3 regions of the Paenibacillus sp. 2TAB26 genome follow, and region 2 is predicted to be linked to each of the others. Evidence: riboswitches for the same ligand, from Rfam matches in the RefSeq annotation. Region 2 holds a riboswitch; each other region holds the start of a gene.
The links. A riboswitch is a leader RNA that binds a small molecule or an ion and turns the genes downstream of it on or off. The one in region 2 is predicted to bind cobalamin.
Positions count from the first base shown of each region.

Region 1: another riboswitch for cobalamin. It lies ahead of metE (5-methyltetrahydropteroyltriglutamate--homocysteine S-methyltransferase); the one in region 2 lies ahead of AB4Z50_RS04410 (DUF4430 domain-containing protein).
Region 3: another riboswitch for cobalamin. It lies ahead of AB4Z50_RS20960 (DUF4430 domain-containing protein); the one in region 2 lies ahead of AB4Z50_RS04410 (DUF4430 domain-containing protein).

Region 1 covers NZ_JBFRGC010000009.1:161,367-167,536, reverse strand. The annotation lists gene AB4Z50_RS12030 (DUF2332 domain-containing protein) at 1-272, shown strand, start outside; gene AB4Z50_RS12025 (winged helix-turn-helix domain-containing protein) at 345-590, shown strand; gene AB4Z50_RS12020 (TVP38/TMEM64 family protein) at 667-1,275, shown strand; gene kduI (5-dehydro-4-deoxy-D-glucuronate isomerase) at 1,502-2,332, shown strand; gene AB4Z50_RS12010 (DeoR/GlpR family DNA-binding transcription regulator) at 2,358-3,152, shown strand; gene kduD (2-dehydro-3-deoxy-D-gluconate 5-dehydrogenase KduD) at 3,157-3,912, shown strand; cobalamin riboswitch at 4,057-4,250, shown strand; gene metE (5-methyltetrahydropteroyltriglutamate--homocysteine S-methyltransferase) at 4,400-6,170, shown strand, end outside.
Region 2 covers NZ_JBFRGC010000003.1:328,663-334,832, forward strand. The annotation lists gene AB4Z50_RS04405 (methyl-accepting chemotaxis protein) at 1-1,522, shown strand, start outside; cobalamin riboswitch at 1,670-1,871, shown strand; gene AB4Z50_RS04410 (DUF4430 domain-containing protein) at 2,042-5,764, shown strand; gene AB4Z50_RS04415 (S-layer homology domain-containing protein) at 5,841-6,170, shown strand, end outside.
Region 3 covers NZ_JBFRGC010000018.1:110,747-116,916, forward strand. The annotation lists gene AB4Z50_RS20955 (energy-coupling factor transporter transmembrane component T) at 1-847, opposite strand, end outside; gene AB4Z50_RS20960 (DUF4430 domain-containing protein) at 840-1,613, opposite strand; cobalamin riboswitch at 1,790-1,990, opposite strand; gene AB4Z50_RS20965 (ABC transporter ATP-binding protein) at 2,005-2,670, opposite strand; gene AB4Z50_RS20970 (ABC transporter permease) at 2,667-4,322, opposite strand; gene AB4Z50_RS20975 (Fe(3+) ABC transporter substrate-binding protein) at 4,325-5,464, opposite strand; gene AB4Z50_RS20980 (ATP-binding protein) at 5,592-6,170, opposite strand, start outside.

The DNA.
Region 1 (6,170 bases), on a different contig from region 2:
TGAAACGACTTGCTGAAATGGTTGCTAAAATAACGGAGGATTGTGTTATTGGTGTGTTTCACACCCATGTAGCCAACCAAATGACTCATGACGACAAAGTTGAATTAACAGACAGCATTAGGAGAATAGGGCAACAAAGAGATATATTTCACCTCTACAATAATATGTGGGACCCAAATCTTCATCTTGATTATTATTTGGAGGGCAAGGTGCAATCGAAAACGTTAGCGGAAACAGATGGTCATGGCCGTTGGTTTCGGTGGATGCTTTGATCCTACCTCGTTCATTGTGGATTTAACGAAAGAGCATAATTTCAGCGCGCAGGGATAGAGGTCGAGAGATTTATGGAATGGGATGCGGGTGCTTACACCGTTGCATGGAAAGCACAAAAGATTGTACTGCTTCCGAAGGAATATGCGCTGCTGCATTTCATGCACAGCCATGCAGGGCAAACGCTGTCGCGCGAACAACTGCTAGACAACGTCTGGCCAATGGAGGCGCCGGTAGATCGTACAGTAGATGATCACATTTACCGGCTGCGGCGCAAGTTGAAAATATCCCGAACACTTCGTTGTCATTCCAAAACTTAAATTTGACACAATGCATTGCTCGTATTTATCTTCAATAATGATAAGCTGGAGATATCTACTATTCAGGGGTACAACAATGCTCAAAAAAACAGGTTTAGCTGCTTTGTATGGCAGTATTGCTTTTCTTATTTATCGTTATGGCGATGTGATTTTGACGTGGTTTCAGCAAGCGGATAATGTGCCGCTCGTCGTCATTATGGCAACGCTCGTCGCACTATTTCCTGTCATCCCGTATCCCGTAATCGGCGGGCTCATTGGTGCTGCTCTTGGCCCAGTGTTAGGCGCGGCAGTGACTTGGACGGGCTCAGCGGCAGCATCCATTGTGATGTTTCTGTTTATCCGCTATGGCTATCAAGAGTGGGGGAAGAAATTTCTCTACCGTTATCCAAGCATCGGAAAACTAACGGTGATGTTTGAGCAGAATGCTTTTCTGACGATTATGTTTGCTCGGCTCATTCCGTTCATTCCATCCATTGCAGTTAATATGTACTCGGCGTTAAGCCGTGTTTCCTTTACCGTTTATGCGATCGCCTCATCGATTGGCAAAATTCCAGCGATGCTGTTGTTCGCCACGATCGGTGATACGCTTATGACGGATCCAAGAAACGTATTTGTTACCGTCTTAGTATACGGCATGTTTATGGCGGTATCTCTTTATGTTTATCGAAAGTGGAAGCTTCAGTAGATTTCCTCAAAAACAACAAACGGCCTCTTCGCAAATGATGCGCGCGAAGGTCGTTTTTTTGTTGTACAATCTTCTCGAAAATAAAATGTTCCTTGTAATCCAAAATGTTTAAAATGTTCTTTTTATGTTCGTAAATGTGTGTTATTATAAAAACGAACAATAACAAACATTAGCGTAGCTTGCGAGGCGAGTCAAACGCAAATAACTTTTAGGAGGCTTTTATCCAATGGAAGTACGCCATACTACTAATCCTACTGATGTGAAGCAATATGATACGGAACGTCTGCGCAGCGAGTTTTTGATCGAAAGCTTGTTTGAGCAAGATCAATTAAAAATGACATATACGCATTATGACAGAATGGTTGTAGGCGGAGCATTGCCTGTGAACGAGACGCTTGAGCTGGAGGATGCTGCAACGCTAAAAACCGAATATTTCTTGGAGCGCCGCGAGGTTGGCTTCTTGAATATTGGCGGACCTGCTTCGATTTCCGTTGATGGGGAAGTATACGAGCTGAATAAGCTCGACGTGCTTTATGTTGGCAAGGGCAAACGTCAGGTGCTGCTGTCAAGTGTAGATAAAGCAAACCCTGCGAAGCTTTATTTCTGTTCCGCGCTTGCGCATGCTGAAATTGCAACACGCAAGATGACGATGGAGGAAGCGAATCCGACTCATCTTGGTTCGCAGGAGACTTCCAATGAACGTATTCTTTATAAATATATCCACGCAGACGGCATCCAAAGCTGCCAGCTTATGCTTGGTGTAACGAGCTTGAAAACGGGAAGCGTCTGGAATACGATGCCTTCTCATGTCCATGACCGCCGCATGGAAGCATACTTGTACTTCGACATGAATGATGATGCTCGCGTATTCCATATGATGGGCGAGCCTTCGCAGACGAGACATCTTGTTGTTGCCAATGACCAAGCGATTCTTTCACCGCCATGGTCGATCCACTCAGGAGTGGGCACAAGCAATTATACATTCTGCTGGTCGATGGCTGGAGAGAACTACACATTTACAGATATGGACGCCGTACCTGCAAGCGAGCTAAAATAGAAACATTCGCTACAGGGGGTGCACTATGCTTGCTGCCGAACGGCATCGTAAGATTATAGATAAATTGGAGCAGCTTGGCGCGGTTAAAGTTTCCGAGCTAAGCGAGCTGTTTCAAGTCACGGAGAAAACGGTTCGTGAAGATTTAGAGAAGCTAGAAGAGAAGGGATTGCTGAAACGGACTCATGGCGGAGCTGTGCCCCAGCATAGAGGCGAAGACAGCCTTTATCCGCTGCAATTCCCAAACAGCAAGCATCAGCGGGAGAAGGCGGCGATTGCGGAGCTTGCTCTTTCCTGCATCGAGCCTAATGATATTATTGCGCTTGATGCTGGCAGTACTACGCTCGAAATGGCAAAGCGTCTGCCCAATATCCCGGTTACGGTACTTACGAACGATCTGCTTATCATTCGGGAGTTGACTGCGAAGGACCAAGTAAGGCTTGTTATTCCCGGGGGCTACCGGCATAACAATTTGCTTATCGGCGCAGAATCGCAGGAATGGATTAAACGACTGAATGTACACAAGCTGTTTCTTTCCACAACCGGCATTCATATGGAATATGGGCTTACCATATTCACAGAAGAATTGACGAAGCTGAAGAAACTGTATATGGAAAATGCCAAGGTCGTCTACTGCCTTGCCGATCATAACAAATTCGATAAGGGTGCACTAATAACGTTTGCCGGTTTGCATGAAATTGACTATATCATCACAGACGAAGGTATAGATGCGGACGTTGCGGCGAGGTATGAGTCACAAAATATAAAAATGATGAAAGCAGCGCTTTCGGAAAATGGGAAGCGTACTAAAGGTAGGAGCTGAGCCGATGAGTTTGTTTGATTTGACGGGTAAAACAGCTGTCGTCACAGGTGCAGGGCGCGGGCTTGGAGAAGCGATTGCGCTTGGATTAGCACGAGCGGGTGCGGATATCGCGCTTGTCACGAACCAAACGCCTGCTGACAAAACGGCAGCAGCGATAAGAGAGCTTGGACGCAAAGCGATTACAATTCAGACTGATATTGCTGACCGAACGAAGCTTGCTGGAATTGTTGATCGTACAGTTGAAGAACTGGGACGCATCGATATTTTGGTCAACAACGCGGGTATCATTCGCCGCACGCCAGCTGCAGAGCATAGCTACGAGGACTGGCAGGATGTACTCGATGTTAACTTGAATTCTGTATTTCTCCTTTCCCAGCTGGCTGGGAAACATATGATTGAACAGGGCTCAGGGAAAATTATTAACATTGCGTCGATGTTAACCTTCCAAGGCGGAATTAATGTTCCAGGTTATACGTCCAGCAAACATGCCGTTGCCGGTCTTACCAAAGCGCTTGCCAGCGAATGGGCAGCTAAAGGCTTGCAGGTAAATGCGATAGCCCCAGGCTACATGAGTACAGACAACACCGAAGCGCTTCGCGAGGATCCTGTTCGCAGTGCTCAAATTTTGCAGCGCATACCAGCGGGACGCTGGGGTACATCGCAGGATTTGATTGGACCAGCGGTGTTCCTAGCCTCTTCAGCTTCTGATTATATGAACGGCCATATTTTGGCTGTTGATGGCGGTTGGCTGGTTAGGTAATTATATAAAAAACCAATAGGCTTTCCTTTTGCAGCGCAGGCTGCTTAGAGGAGAGTCTTTTTTTTGATATTATAATGATTTCCATTGTATGGTTATTATTTTGCGTGTATAGTTATTCGTGATCCTAAAAAAAGAGATCAACAACTGAAATAAGTGGAAATAGGTGCTCTTGCTGTATAGCTTGAGCTTAAAAGGGAAGTCCGGTGCAAAACCGACGCGGTCCCGCCACTGTAACAGAGGAGTCTAAGCGCTAACGCCACTGACCTTAAAAGGTTGGGAAGGCAAGCTTACGATGATGATTCTGGAGCCAGGAGACCTGCCTATTTGAACGACACTGATTTTACCTACGGGAGATAGGGAGGTGTTAAGACAGAACCGCTGTTTATTAAAACGCCGGGCGTCTTTACCTTTGCTTCTTTAAGGTAACGACGCTCTTTTTTGTGCTTTTATTTCATAATAATTACACTTATTAGGAGGAAATATGAACGTGAGCAAACTGCAAAACAGTGTACTTGGATATCCGCGTATCGGCGAAAATAGGGAATGGAAAAAAGCGCTTGAAGCTTTTTGGAAAGGTGATTTGGACGAAACGGTATTCCTTCAAACCCTTGAAAGTATTCGTCTTAACAACCTGAAGCTGCAAAAGGATAAAGGAATTTCTTTAATCCCTGTTAATGATTTTACGTTGTATGATCAAATGCTGGATACTGCAGCGATGTTTGGCCTTGTGCCAGAGCGTTTTTCCTACGAAGGAGGTCCTGTTCCCATTCAGACCTACTACGCTATGGCGAGAGGGACACAGGAAGCACAAGCCTGCGAGATGACCAAATGGTTTAATACCAACTATCACTATATCGTGCCAGAACTTGCGGGTGCTGCACCGATACTGACGGAAAACCGTCCGCTGATTGCATACCGCGAAGCCAAAGAAAAGCTTGGCATTGAAGGTAAACCTGTCATTATCGGTCTATACACCTTCCTCAAGCTGTCGAAGGGCTACGATGCCAAGCAGCTTCCGCAGCTCATTGAGCAGTTTATACCGCTTTATGCTCAGCTGCTTAAGGAGCTTGAGCAAGAAGGCGTACAATGGGTGCAAATCGATGAGCCAATTCTTGTTACCTCTATTTCTGAGGAAGAGATGCAATGGGTTGAATCGATTTATGCAAGGCTGAACCAAGCAGCACCAGCGCTTAACATAATGCTTCAAACGTATTTTGAAGCGGTTGAGCATTATGAAGCTGTAGTTGCTCTGCCGGTACAAGCGATCGGTTTGGATTTCGTTCATGGTTTGGAGCAAAACTTGAAGTCGCTTGAGCAATTTGGTTATCCGAAGGATAAGCTCGCTGGTATCGGACTTGTAGACGGACGCAACATTTGGCGCTCAGACTATAAGCAAAAGCTCGAATTGCTGCAAAAGCTTTCCGCATACATTCCAGCTGAGCGCACGATCATTCAATCGTCATGCAGCCTGCTGCATGTGCCGGTAACGGCAAAAAACGAAACCAATCTGCCAGTAGAGCTGCGTGAGGCGCTTGCATTCGCGGAAGAAAAGCTGGATGAAATCGTGTGGCTAAGTGAAACAGCGACAGTAAATGAGGCGGACATCTCAGAACTTCGCAAGCTTGAGCTTAAGCTTAACGGCGAGCGGATTCATCATTTATCCATTTCTCCTGCCCGCAATCGTCAAGCTGCTGATGCAGCAGCGGTTGCGGCGCATCCTTCAACGAGGCAGAAGCCATTTGTGGAGAGACAAAAGCTGCAGCAGCAAAAGTGGAATTTGCCGTTCCTTCCAACAACAACAATCGGCAGCTTCCCGCAAACGCTGGATGTACGCCAAGCAAGGCAAAAATGGAGAAAAAACGAGCTCAGCTCGCAGGACTACGCTTCCTTTATCAACGATAAAATTAAAAATTGGATTGAAATCCAAGAAGAGCTTAACATTGACGTCCTCGTTCACGGTGAATTTGAGCGGACGGATATGGTCGAATTTTTCGGAGAGAAGCTGGATGGGTTCGCATTTACAAAAGGCGGCTGGGTTCAATCGTATGGTTCCCGCTGCGTAAAGCCGCCTGTCATTTATGGCGATGTTGTATTTACTGAGCCAATGACAGTAACCGAAAGCGTGTATGCGCAGTCGCTGACAAGCCATCCGGTAAAAGGGATGCTGACGGGTCCGATTACGATATTGAACTGGTCATTTGTCCGCAACGATATCACACGCGAGCAGGTCGCATACCAAATTGCGCTTGCACTCTCAG
Region 2 (6,170 bases):
GGAAAATGTTATTTTTGCTATTGCAGGCGCTTATTCAGAAAATCCGAATTTTGCGGGCTATATCCCAACACATAATAGCATTTACAGCCCTATGGGAGAAGAATCAAAAGATACTTGGGGAGACGAGGGACTTCTTAGTCAAAACTACCGGGCCAATCGGATTTTTAACGACAAAACAGGCTACAATGCCGCTACGAACACGAAGACGGATGATGTCCTCCTGCAAAAATATAATAGACTCATAGACGGGAAAACGGTAGAAACGTGGGATATTTCCTATCCCTTAATTATCGATGGCAAACATTGGGGGGGCGTACGTGTTGCATTGTCAAAAGAAAAGGCAGATGCGCTCATTGCTTCAGAAAGAACGATGGTTGTCATGCAATTTGGCGGCCTGATGGCTGTTGTTTTGGTTGTTTTGTTTCTGCTATCACAATTTATGGTAGGACGTAAGCTTCGTAATATTGTTCATGCAGCAATTAATCTTAATTCTAGCGAAGCGGATCTTACCTATCGTATAGAAAATAAAGGAAATGATGAAATTGCTCGCTTAGGCGAAGAAATCAATCATTTCATTGCCCATATGCAAGGCTTAATGCGGACGATTCGGAACAATGCCGCATCCGTATCGGATTTTGCAGGTCGATTGGGTGTAGGCTCGCAGCAAAGCCGAGAGCTCTCCTCACAGCTTGCTTCCTCTGTGAATGAGATGGCAGTTGGCGCGGAAAATCAAGCGGACGGGGCAGTTGAGGCAGCAAGGTCTATGGAGGAAATGGCGACGAGCGTAGGAAGGATTGCTCATTCCTCGAGCCAAATGTCGGAAGCGTCGAACGATATGCTGCAAGCAGCGGAGCTGGGCCATGAAAAATCGGATCATGCGGTTGGTCAAATGGAGCGGCTTGGCGCGGCAACGGCTTCAATATCAAGAGTGATCGGGCAGCTTAATGAGCGCTCATCCGAAATCCAAGAGATGGCAGGCACGATTGCTGCTATTGCAAATCAGACGAATTTACTCGCTCTAAACGCTGCTATAGAAGCGGCACATGCAGGAGAGTATGGCCGTGGATTTGCAGTAGTATCAAGTGAAGTGAGAAAGCTGGCTGAACAGGCTTCGGCTCATGCGGGCCATATCGAAGAAACGATTAATGAGGTGCTAGCCTTGACTGCCGATGCTGTTGGCGCGGTCACTGCAGGAGAGCAAGAAATGGAACAAGGATTACTCATCGTTCAGGAGCTGAAGGTATCTTTTGACACGATATGGAAGGAATCCCGACTTGTAGCCTCACAAATTGAAGACGTATCTGCTTCAACGGAGGAGATGGCAGCAGGCAGCGAGGAAGTGAGCGCTTCCGTTGAATCGATGGCGCAAGTCGCCAAGGATACTTCAACTCATGCTGCGCAATCGGCAGCAGACACTGAGCGGCAAAATCAGCTCGCAGCTGAAACGCAGCAGCTTGCTTCATCTGTAAATGAGCTTTCGGAGGAGCTTCAGCGCTCGATTAAGAGATTCAAAATTGAGTAATTTGTAACTGAAGTAGATTTATGATGAAATACGAGTCATAGTCACAATAAATTGAATAGAGAATTGTACAAGTTGAAAAAAAACGGTCAGAACCTTTGTCTAATCCTTTCAAATTTGATACAATTCACAAAACAAGCACTTACAATTTCATAGAATAGCTAATATGGTGCTGCCGTGAATCTATCATTCACAAGCAGCTTAATAGGGAAGTTCGGTCAAAATCCGACGCGGTCCCGCCACTGTATCGCGGAGCAGACGATCATGTTGTCCACTGTCATATCATGACGGGAAGGAGATCGTCTAAGCAATGAAGCGAAGCCAGGAGACCTGCCATAGGAGCGCTCTATATTTCTCACGAGGATGGGAGGGAGATGTTTATTCGTGCTTTTGCAATAGGTGGATTCCTATGCTTCCATGCGCACGTGTTTATCCAAACATCTTTCCACAAACGGAAAGATGTTTTTTTGTTGCCAAAAATGATTAAAGGGAGAGAAAACATTGCTTAATTTAAAAAGATTTATGAAAAAGAGTTTACCTGCAATTTTAAGTTTTGTATTGGTGTTTACTTTATTTGCACCACAAGTAGGTAAAGCAGCAGATCATTCTGCGAATGCTTCATTGAATGAGATGATTGATAAGACGGTTGAGTATTATAAAAACAAGAAAAAGCCTTTGACATCGTGGGTGGAAATTGTAGCGCTTTGGGGCGCTGGCGTAAATTTGAACGACGGCGACTGGCAGCTTCCAAGCTGGGAGAAACAGGAGCCTACAAATCCGGTACTAAAACCGGATAATGGAGGAACTGAGCATATCCGTTACATATTCGGACTGCTTGCTATGGGCGAAGATCCTGCTCATGCGTGGGAAACAGATCGTAATCTGTATGCCGAGCTGGCATCGCAGCAAGATGCAGCCACAGGAGCAATTGGTTCAACAAACAAACATATGTGGGCAATGCTTGCCCTTGATACTGGCGAAAAGCTAGGCAGCAACGTTGGAAAATGGGATGCAGCTGCTAAGAAAAAAGCAGTAGATTTTTTACTAAGCAAGCAACTGGCTGATGGCGGCTTTGCTTACTTCGGAACGAAGTCTGATCCAGATATGTCAGGGATGGGCCTGTTAGCACTTGGAAATTATCAGGATGACAGCGCTGTTCAAGCGGCAATTGAAAGAGTGAAAAGTTATTTACAAACGATAAAGCTAAACCAAGAACATATTATGTTTAGCGACAATAACTCGAATAGTCTATCCACTGTAGTGACCGGAATAACGGCTATTGGCGAGGATATTTTGTCTGATGTCTGGACAGCGAATGGTAAAACGGTACTTGATTCTTTCTCTTTATTCCAGCTTCAGGATGGATCATTTAAATACCTTCTTAGCGGCGGATCTAATGGAATGGCGACTGAGCAGGCGCTAATTGCCCTGCTTGATATTAAATATCAGAAAACGGTATGGCATCGATTAGAGGAAATTAAACAACCTATTTCTGTTAATATGAGTGTTGATGGCGTTACGGGTTCTGTTTATGGCAAGCAACCGGTAAACTTCACTCAAATTAAAAGGCCAACAGTGTTGGATGCGTTTAAGACTGCTTTGGATAATGCCTCACCAGCAATTTCCTACAATATTGTAGACAGCAGTTATGGCCCTTATATTAAAGGGGTTGCAGGACAAAATGCGGGCACCTTTGGCGGCTGGGATGGCTGGGTGTATACAGTCAACGGTATAGCTCCGAACGTAGGTGCAGGCTCTTACAAGCTTAAAGCTAACGACGAGGTTCGTTTCTTCTATAGCCGTTATGCAGATATTACAACTGGAACAACGCTTGTAAATGGCGCAACTAATCCATCAGTTGATGTAAAGCTTGTTGGAGATGAGTTCAACAGCAACGCGCTAGTGAAGAACAATTGGAAAATTAACTCTGACGTATCGGGACTGACGATTGAGTCGATCGTGAAAGAAAGCGATCAAAAGATTAAAATTCAATTGTCAGGCAAAGCTACAGAAAAAGCAGTTACCATCCAAGCACTGGGAGCAGCTTTAGTTGGTAAAAAAGACAGCACTACAATTACGCTGCGGGTTCCTGTAACCGCTAAGCTGCAGGTAGATGGCCGTTCCAGTTCGATTTATAGCAAACAAGCAGTGACGGTGAAAAACACGGTTAAGCCAGTCACTGCATTGGAAGTGCTAAAACAAGCACTCAATCAAGCAGATCCTAAAATTAGCTATAAAATTGATGACAGCAGCTACGGACAGTATGTTTCTGCCATAAACGGAGAAGCAGCGGGTACATTTGGCGGTTATGATGGCTGGATGTATGAAGTGAATGGCATTGCTCCAATGGTTGGAGCAGGTGAATACGAGCTTAAAGAAAACGATGAGGTTCGTTTCTATTACAGCAGATGGCCGGCTATTTCTTCGGGTTCGAAGATTGCCAATGGTGCTGTAGATCCATCGATTGAAGTAAAACTTGTAGGCGATGAGTTCACTAATCAAGCAACGGACATTAAAAACTGGTCAATTGATCCAGGAAATACAGGTCTTCAAGTTAATACCTTTACGCGAGATGGAAATAAAATAACGATTTCGTTAACTGGAACTGCAACTGGCGGCGCGATTACGATTAAAGCACTTGGGGCTGCTTTTGTTGGCGGACAAGATAGTGAAGATCTAATCTCAATTGCCGTACCACGTGTTGTTGGGGATACAACGGATCAAAGCTTTGCCATCAACAAGAACGAGAAAGAGGTTGTAGTTGGCGCAGCAAGCGGTGGTCAAGTAACAAACAATGTAACCCTTACATTTGAAACAACAGCATTGCCAAAAGTAACAGCGACACGCGGTACTACAGTACTTGAAATTCCAGCTGCTACAGTGGTGACAACAACGACATGGGATAAAGCACTAGCTCTCCCAAAAAATCTAAGCATCGATGAAAGTGGTCTGGCTTCCAAGCTGGATACCGTACTATCAGCTGACAGCAAGAAAGTGGAATCCATAGCCGTTCGCATTCAAGTTGGCGGTTCTGCAAAAATTCAATTTAATCAGCATGTATCCATCACGCTGAAGGGTCAAGGCGACAAGGAAGCTGGTTTCATTGATCAAGCAGGTGTATTCACGCCAATTAAGAAATACGCAGATTCATCCGTTCGTACGGATGAGGTTTATGCTTACAAAAAAAATAACGATTTAGTTATTCAAACGAAACATTTTACACAATTTCTTGCTTACAAAACTGCTGCTGTAACCAATCCTGGCGGTAGCGATGGCGGTACTGCTCCAATTGTTCAGAAGGTTACACTGTCCGTTGAGAAACGTTCGATAAACGAAGGCGATTTCGTTGCACCAATTACGGTAACTATACAAGATGGAGATACTGCTTTTACTGCACTGAAACGTGCACTTGAAGATAAAAGTATAGCAATTGATTACTCTGGTTCAGGCTCAAGCACTTATGTAAAATCGATTGGCGGTCTTGCTGAATTCGATAAAGGCAAGGAAAGCGGCTGGATGTACTCCGTTAACGGCGTTTTCCCTAAAATTAGTGCGGGTTCCTATACTTTGAAAAATGGAGACGTGCTGCGCTGGCAGTATACGAAGGATCTAGGTAAAGATCTTGGCGCTCCAACAGAGCCAGGTGAATCAGGTGGAATAGGCGGAGTAGGCGGTGGCGATAAGCCAGAGCAGCCTAATGCGACGAAATACTCAGATGAATCAAAAATTGCAAGCTGGGCTTTGGAAGCAGTAAACAAAGCAACTGCACTAGGCTTCATGCAAGGAACAAGTACGAGCAATGCAACATTCGAGCCTAAACGTAATTTGACACGTGCTGAATTTGCAGCGCTAATGGTTAAGTACTCCGGAGCTGACCCTATTATGGAGGATTCCGGCTTTAAGGATGTTAACAGTGGGGCATGGTATTATGGTTATGTTAAAGCAGCCAAAGAAAAAGGATTGATGTCAGGTGTAACTGAAACTTCTTTTGCACCGAACCAACCGATTACAAGACAAGAAATGGCTGCCGTTTTAGTTAGACTTAAAGGTCTTGCTGATGAGAATGCGCCACAAGCAGCAATTAAGGACCGTGACGCTGTTGCAGCGTGGGCTGTTCCTTATGTAAATGTAGCGTACCAAAAAGGTCTGATGACAGGAGATAACGGCAAGTTTAATCCACAAGCTCTTGTTACACGTGAGATGGCAGCTGTTACGATCATCCGACTTCATGAATTGAAATCATAATTTACTAAGCTGTCTCGTAGGCTATTGCAATAGCTGCGGGACAGCTATTTTCTTGAAAGGAGAGTGTGGATTCAGGATGAACAAAAAATCCGTATCACTTAAATCGTTATTATTGTTGGTTATATACGCATTAATGCTTTCTTGCGTCAGTACGGCTCTGCTGCCTATGCAGCGCGCGGCAGCGGCAGAAACGATGGCGGTAGAGAATGAAATGACATCAGCTGCGAAACAAATCTTAAGCAGCGGTACCATTAGCGATTGGGAAGCGATTGCCTTATATCGTTCTGGTCATGCGGTGCCAGCAAGCTATTTGAGCGGGCTGACTTCTTATTTAAAAGAGAACAAAGGTGAATTCCGCAAAGTAACTGACCTTGAAAGAATGGCTATTGCGATTAGAGCGGCAGGT
Region 3 (6,170 bases), on a different contig from region 2:
TTTCTTCAAGTACGACTGGTGTTAACAGAAAGGCGCAATAGCAAGCGTATGCAATGCCTTCCCCCCTATGAAACTGCATTGTTTCCAGACGCGGGTAAATAGTAAGCACACCAAAACCTTGCATCCAGCCCCAAATGCATACTAGTGCCATTGCTCCAAGAAACAATAGAACATACCAATCTCTACGATCCATACGATAGATGACATAAGAGCTTCGTTTAGCTGCGCCATACCCTCTAGCTTTCATAGAATCAGCGGTCTGAAGCGCCTCCTCCAAGGACCAGGTCAACAGCACACGAACGAGCAGCATGCCATCCTTGCTCCGTTTTTTCAAGCTGCCTTCGAGAATCGAAACCCCTTTTATTCGTTGAACCGTAGTAATTTGATCCAGTCTCCGCAAGAAAAGCGGTACGAACCGAATCGACATCGAGGTTAGCAGTGCAGTTCGCGGAGCGACTCGTGAAAATAAATACATCCATTTCTCCGTCGTAACAATCTGCTGAAACGATACAAAGGCTAGTAAAATGCACAATAAAGAGAGCATCATCGTCACACCATATAAAATAGCTTCCAACGTGATCGGCTGATCCATAAAATAAAATAAAATATGCCGCCCGCGATGAGAAAACAGCGGGTTAAGAACAGCAACTAAACCGCCCATTAGAACATAATAAGGAAGCAGCTTAAGCAGCCGCTTCCCTTCGCCATGAATGACAATAATTACCGTAATCGCAGCAAGTGACGTCAATAAGAAAACAGGATGAAATAAGAGCATGCCGAATGTAATGACTCCTGCATAATAACTGAAGCTCGTAACCGGATGTACCGAACCGAACGCACTATTCATCGAATTTTGCTCCTATATCCTCGCCAAGATCAGTTGTGTACAACCATTCAATAACATCACCTTCATTAACCTTGTAAACCCCGGCGCCCTTGTTAGGAAACTCACCGTTTACTCGGTACATCCAGCCGCTCTTCGCACCCAGATCGAATTCGTAAATATTATCGATGCCTTCGATATAAGCACCGCCTTTAACACCTCTGTATTCCATTTGTATTTTGTTTTTTCTCGTAATTTTCTTCAATACATCTAGAACGGTATCGTCCTTCTTGAACTCTACGGCAGTTGGTGCAAGCACCGTTCCCGTATCTTTGTCCGCGACAATTGAAATCGTAACCGTCTGCACAGGATTCGGCGTTGCAACAGGTGTGACGGGCTTCGCAGTAGCCGCACTGTCTGTTTTGGTTGGTTTCGCAGAAGCAGTAGGCTTCGTTTTTGGATCATCCAGTTTTGGCTCATTTGACTGCTTCGGCTTCGGGGAAGGCGTTGCTTGCTTACCGCCAGCGTTGTCGGTTGCCTTCGCGTTATCTTGATCTTTATCTTCGCTAGGCAACTGCGTTGCCTCTGCCGTTTCTGATGCTGAAGTACTCGTTGGCTGCTCATCAGCGGCTTTCTCCGCTTCTTTTCCCACTTGTCCTTCGTTGCTGGTTTGCACTTGATTGGTATTGGAATTAACGCTTTGTGCCGGACTGGCACAGCCAGCTAATAAACCAATAAACAGCCATAGGATGATTAAGCTTGGTAACCATTTCTTGTAGATCTTTGCCATCGTCTCTTTTCTACTCCTTTTTGTCTCATTCACACAAACCTTAACAATAAAAAAAAGACCCCCTTCTATTAGGGGATCTGCATGTCGAATGTAAGAATAGCAACCGTATATAACTAAAATATATGATGCGTCCTGCAAAACGATTACGCCTCCACATTCTTTACCCCCGAAGAATGAGAAACAAAATAAAAAAGGCAGGTTTCCTGGCTCGTGCGTCAACGCGATTCTCACACCTTCCCATCCTTGAATCGGACAGTGGCATTTGCAGAGAATCACTCTTCACATACAGTGGCGGGACCGCGCCGGCATTGAACCGGACTTCCCTATTAAGCAAACAAAAGCATGCTTTTGTTTGCACCTTCTCTATTCAATTATGCGATTATTTAATCAATCATATCGGGATTGCTGGGGTTTGTCTATACGGGATTTGAATGATTCGATCGCAAATAGCAGCTGCATCCTCTTGATCATGGGTGACGAACATACACGTAATTTGGGCTTTGTGAAGCAATCGCTTCAGCTCTTCCCGAATGCTTTGCTTTAAGTGTGAATCCAAACTACTAAATGGCTCATCCATCAACAGCATCAAGGGAGACGGGGCAAGCGCACGAGCAAAAGCAACACGCTGCTGCTGACCGCCGCTAAGCTCATGCGGATAACGCTTGACGAAATCATTTAACTGTATCAGCTCCAGCATTTCATCCAGCCGTTTGAATCTATCTTTTCTTGATAATCGATGTAAACCAAATAATATATTTTGACCGACAGTCAGATGAGGAAACAACGCATAATCCTGAAACACCATGCCTATGCCGCGCTGCTCAGGCTGAATAAACTGCTGATCATCTACTAAAACCCTGCCGCCAGCGGCAATACGTCCCGAGGCAGGAATCTCAAGCCCGGCAATAATCCGCAGCAGCGTGCTTTTCCCGCAACCGCTTTGACCAAGCACTCCAACAACTTCACCCTTCTGCATTTGCATCGTAAAGTTTTCTAATACACTCTTTTTCCCATTATCATAGCTAAAAGAAACGTTAGTCAGCTCAAAAAAGTTCATCTGGATTTCTTCTCTCCCAACCAATGATAAACAAAAACAGTTGCCATTCCCACCGTGATTATGAATAAAGACGGTACCGAAGCTTGATGAATTTGCTCATCGCTTGCATATTGATAGGCTTTTGTCGCTAGCGTCTCAAAATTAAACGGGCGCAGCAGCAGCGTCAGCGGCAGCTCCTTCATAATTTCCATAAAGGTAAGCAGGAAGCCTGCTAATATGGAGCCTTTTATTAAAGGCAAGTCAACTTTGAAGAAGGTAGCAGTCATACCGATGCCGAGCGTTCTGGAAGCTTCAGAATAACGATTGCCTATTTTATCAAATCCCGCTTCCACCGCATTAAATCCTACACCAAGGAAGCGGATTACATAGGCGAAAACAAGCATCACGAGCGACATGCTGAGCACGAGCTTGCTCGATCCAAAACCTAACCATGAATAGACGCCGCTTAATTGATGGTCTAGGGAAATAAACAAAGCAAGCACGCCAATGGACAAAACAGCACCCGGGATAGAGTAGCCCATTAAAATTAGCTTTGTTGCTGCAAGCGACAAAAGCGATCGATTCAGGCTCCGGCTTACATTGGCGACAATAACAGCAAGCAGCATTAACACGGTAATCGCAACAAGGGAAACCAAAAGCGTGTTTGAGACGAGCTGCGCAAATTTGCTGTTCAATACATCTTGATATGTCCATGTCGCCCAAACGAGGAGCTGAACTACTGGAATAGCGAACGAAAAGGCAAATATAACCGTGCTCACAAAAATAGCAGCAGCTGACCCTAAATAGGATAACTTCCTTCGTTTAAGCGGATTGAGCTTGCTTGTCGCGGAATGATACATTTTTCGCCTGCGAAGCAGTCTCTCCATAATAAACAAACCAATAATAGCGCTCATTAGGAGTGCAGATAATCTCAGGGCAGAATCAACGTCATACATACCAAACCATGTTTTGAAAATCGTTGCAGTAAACGAAGCAATGCCAAAATGTTTTGTTACTCCAAAATCATTCAATACCTCAAATGCGACGAGGCTGGCTCCGCCGATAATTGCAGCCTGCGACAAAGGCAATACGATTCGGAAAAAGATATGAAGCTGCCCTTTGCCGAGCAATCTTGCGTTTTCTATGAAAGCTGCGCTTTGCTTCTCCATAAAGGTTTTGGTCATCAAATAAATGTAAGGAAATAAAAACATTGAAAATATGAAAATAGCGCCTTTCATGGACAATATATCAAAATAAGCTTGGTTAGAGGTTACGCCGAGCGTATTTCGCATAAAAACTTGTATGCTGCCCGTATAGCTCAGCATAGAACCGTAAGTATAAGCTGCAATATATGGTGGAATAGCCAGTGGCAGCAAAAATGCAAAGTGAAAGAACTTCCGCATCGGGAAATCATAGGCTGCAACAAGCCATGCAAGCGACACGCCGATGATAACGGAGAAAAACACCGATCCTACTACAAGATATAAAGATTGAACGACAGATTCAAACAGCATATACTCTTTGATTTGCTGCCAGTTTTCATTCGGTTTGTCAAACAAACCGAAAAAAATATAAAGAGACGGAATAAAGGCCATGATGGCCCCTATTACGCTCAATATAACCCAGCCGTTCAATATTCTCTTTAAATTTCGCAAAGAGATGGAAGCCATCATTTTTATTTCCAACCTGCCTTAGCCAGAAGCTCGACTGCTTTTTTGTTATGATCGCCCAGCTTGGAGAAATCCAGCTTCTGTGTTTTAAAGTCACCCCAGCCCTTTAACAACTCAGGCTTTTCTGCAGCAGCATTTACAGGAAATTCGAAGCTTCCTTGCGTTAACAGTGTTTGCCCATCCTTGCCTGTCATGAATTCGATCAGTTTAACAGCGTTATCTTTATTCTTAGCATGCTTAGTAAGGCCTACACCGCTGATGTTAAGATGTGTGCCTGTCGTTTCTTGGTTCGGGAAGAATACGCCAATTTTCTCTGCAACCTTAACCTCTTCCGTATCCTTCGAATTCAACATTTGCCCAACGTAATAAGTGTTCATAATCGCAACATCACCTAGACCAGCAACGACCGCTTTCGCTTGGTCGCGATCTCCGCCTTCAGGATCACGAGCAAAGTTTGCTACAATCCCCTTCGCCCATTCTTCAGCCTTTTGCTCTCCATTTAGTTCGATGAATGAAGCAAGCAGCGACTGATTATAAAGACTGGCAGACGAGCGCGCCAATACTTTCCCTTTCCATGCGGCATTTGCAAGATCTTCATAGGTGGACAGCTGCTCCGGCTTTACACGATCTTTGGCATAAACGATAACGCGTGCACGGGTTGCAATGCCAACCCAATTGTTTTCGTTATCCCGCAGCTCTGCGGGTACATTACTATCAACCGTTGTGGATTGAATCGGTTGAAGCACTTCATTTTGCTTCGCATAATTTAGAACGCCGCCATCTACTGTAATGAACAGATCTGCTTCTGAGCTTTCTCCTTCTCGCTTCAAACGTTCAACGAGCTCTTCTGCTGTACCTTTAATTTCATTGACTTTAATGCCTGTTTCTTTCGTAAAGGCATCAAACAACTGGCTGTCAACATCATAGTGTCTTGCTGTAAACACGTTTACGACTTGCTCTTTGTTGTTATTCTTACTCGTATCATTACTTCCACCAGCTGCTTCAGTCGTTACTGGGCTCGCCTCTGGCGATGGCGAAGAAGCATTCGTCTTATCGTTTCCTGCATTATTCGCTCCACAACCTGCTAATACGAGCACTGTTAGCATCGTTAACAATACGACACTTACGATATAATTCTTTTTCATCTTTGTCATACCTCTCGTTCCCACTTTTAATTTGATAATGAAAATCATTACCACCAATTCAACAGTTCCTATTGTAACCTACTAAAATGAGAAAATGCTGTGAAAATAAAAAAAAGCTACCCGACATTCATTTTCGGGTAACTCGTTTAAAAACAGCTGAAACGGTGGTACCTTGATGAAGTTTACTTTCAATGAGCAAACTACCGTCATATCGTTGCACCAAACGGTTCGCAATCGCCAGCCCGAGTCCATGACCGCCGCTTGTGCCGCTCCTCGAACGGTCTGCGCGGTAAAAACGATTCATAACGAGCGGTAAGTCCTGATCAGATATGCCAACGCCAAAATCTGTGACTTGAATGACAGCATCCGTTTCTCCTAGCAAGCAGCAAAGCTCTATTCTTCGGCTTTCTCCCGAATAGTTGACTGCATTATCAAGTAAGATGAGCATAATTTGCTCCAAATGCTGCTCAGACACAAATAGATCTACGTCTGACAAATGACTCAAATCAGCATGAAAAGTGAACTCCGGATGAAGCACCTCTATATTTCTAATAAGCTGTTCCATGTTCTGCTTCGAATGGCTGCTCATCTCATTCCCGTAAGCGGGCTCTTTCTCCGCACGAGACAATGCGAGCAGCTCCTGTACAAGTCCTTTCAGCCGAGCTATTTCCTGCGACGAAGCTTGCAAAGACTCTTCCAGAACTGC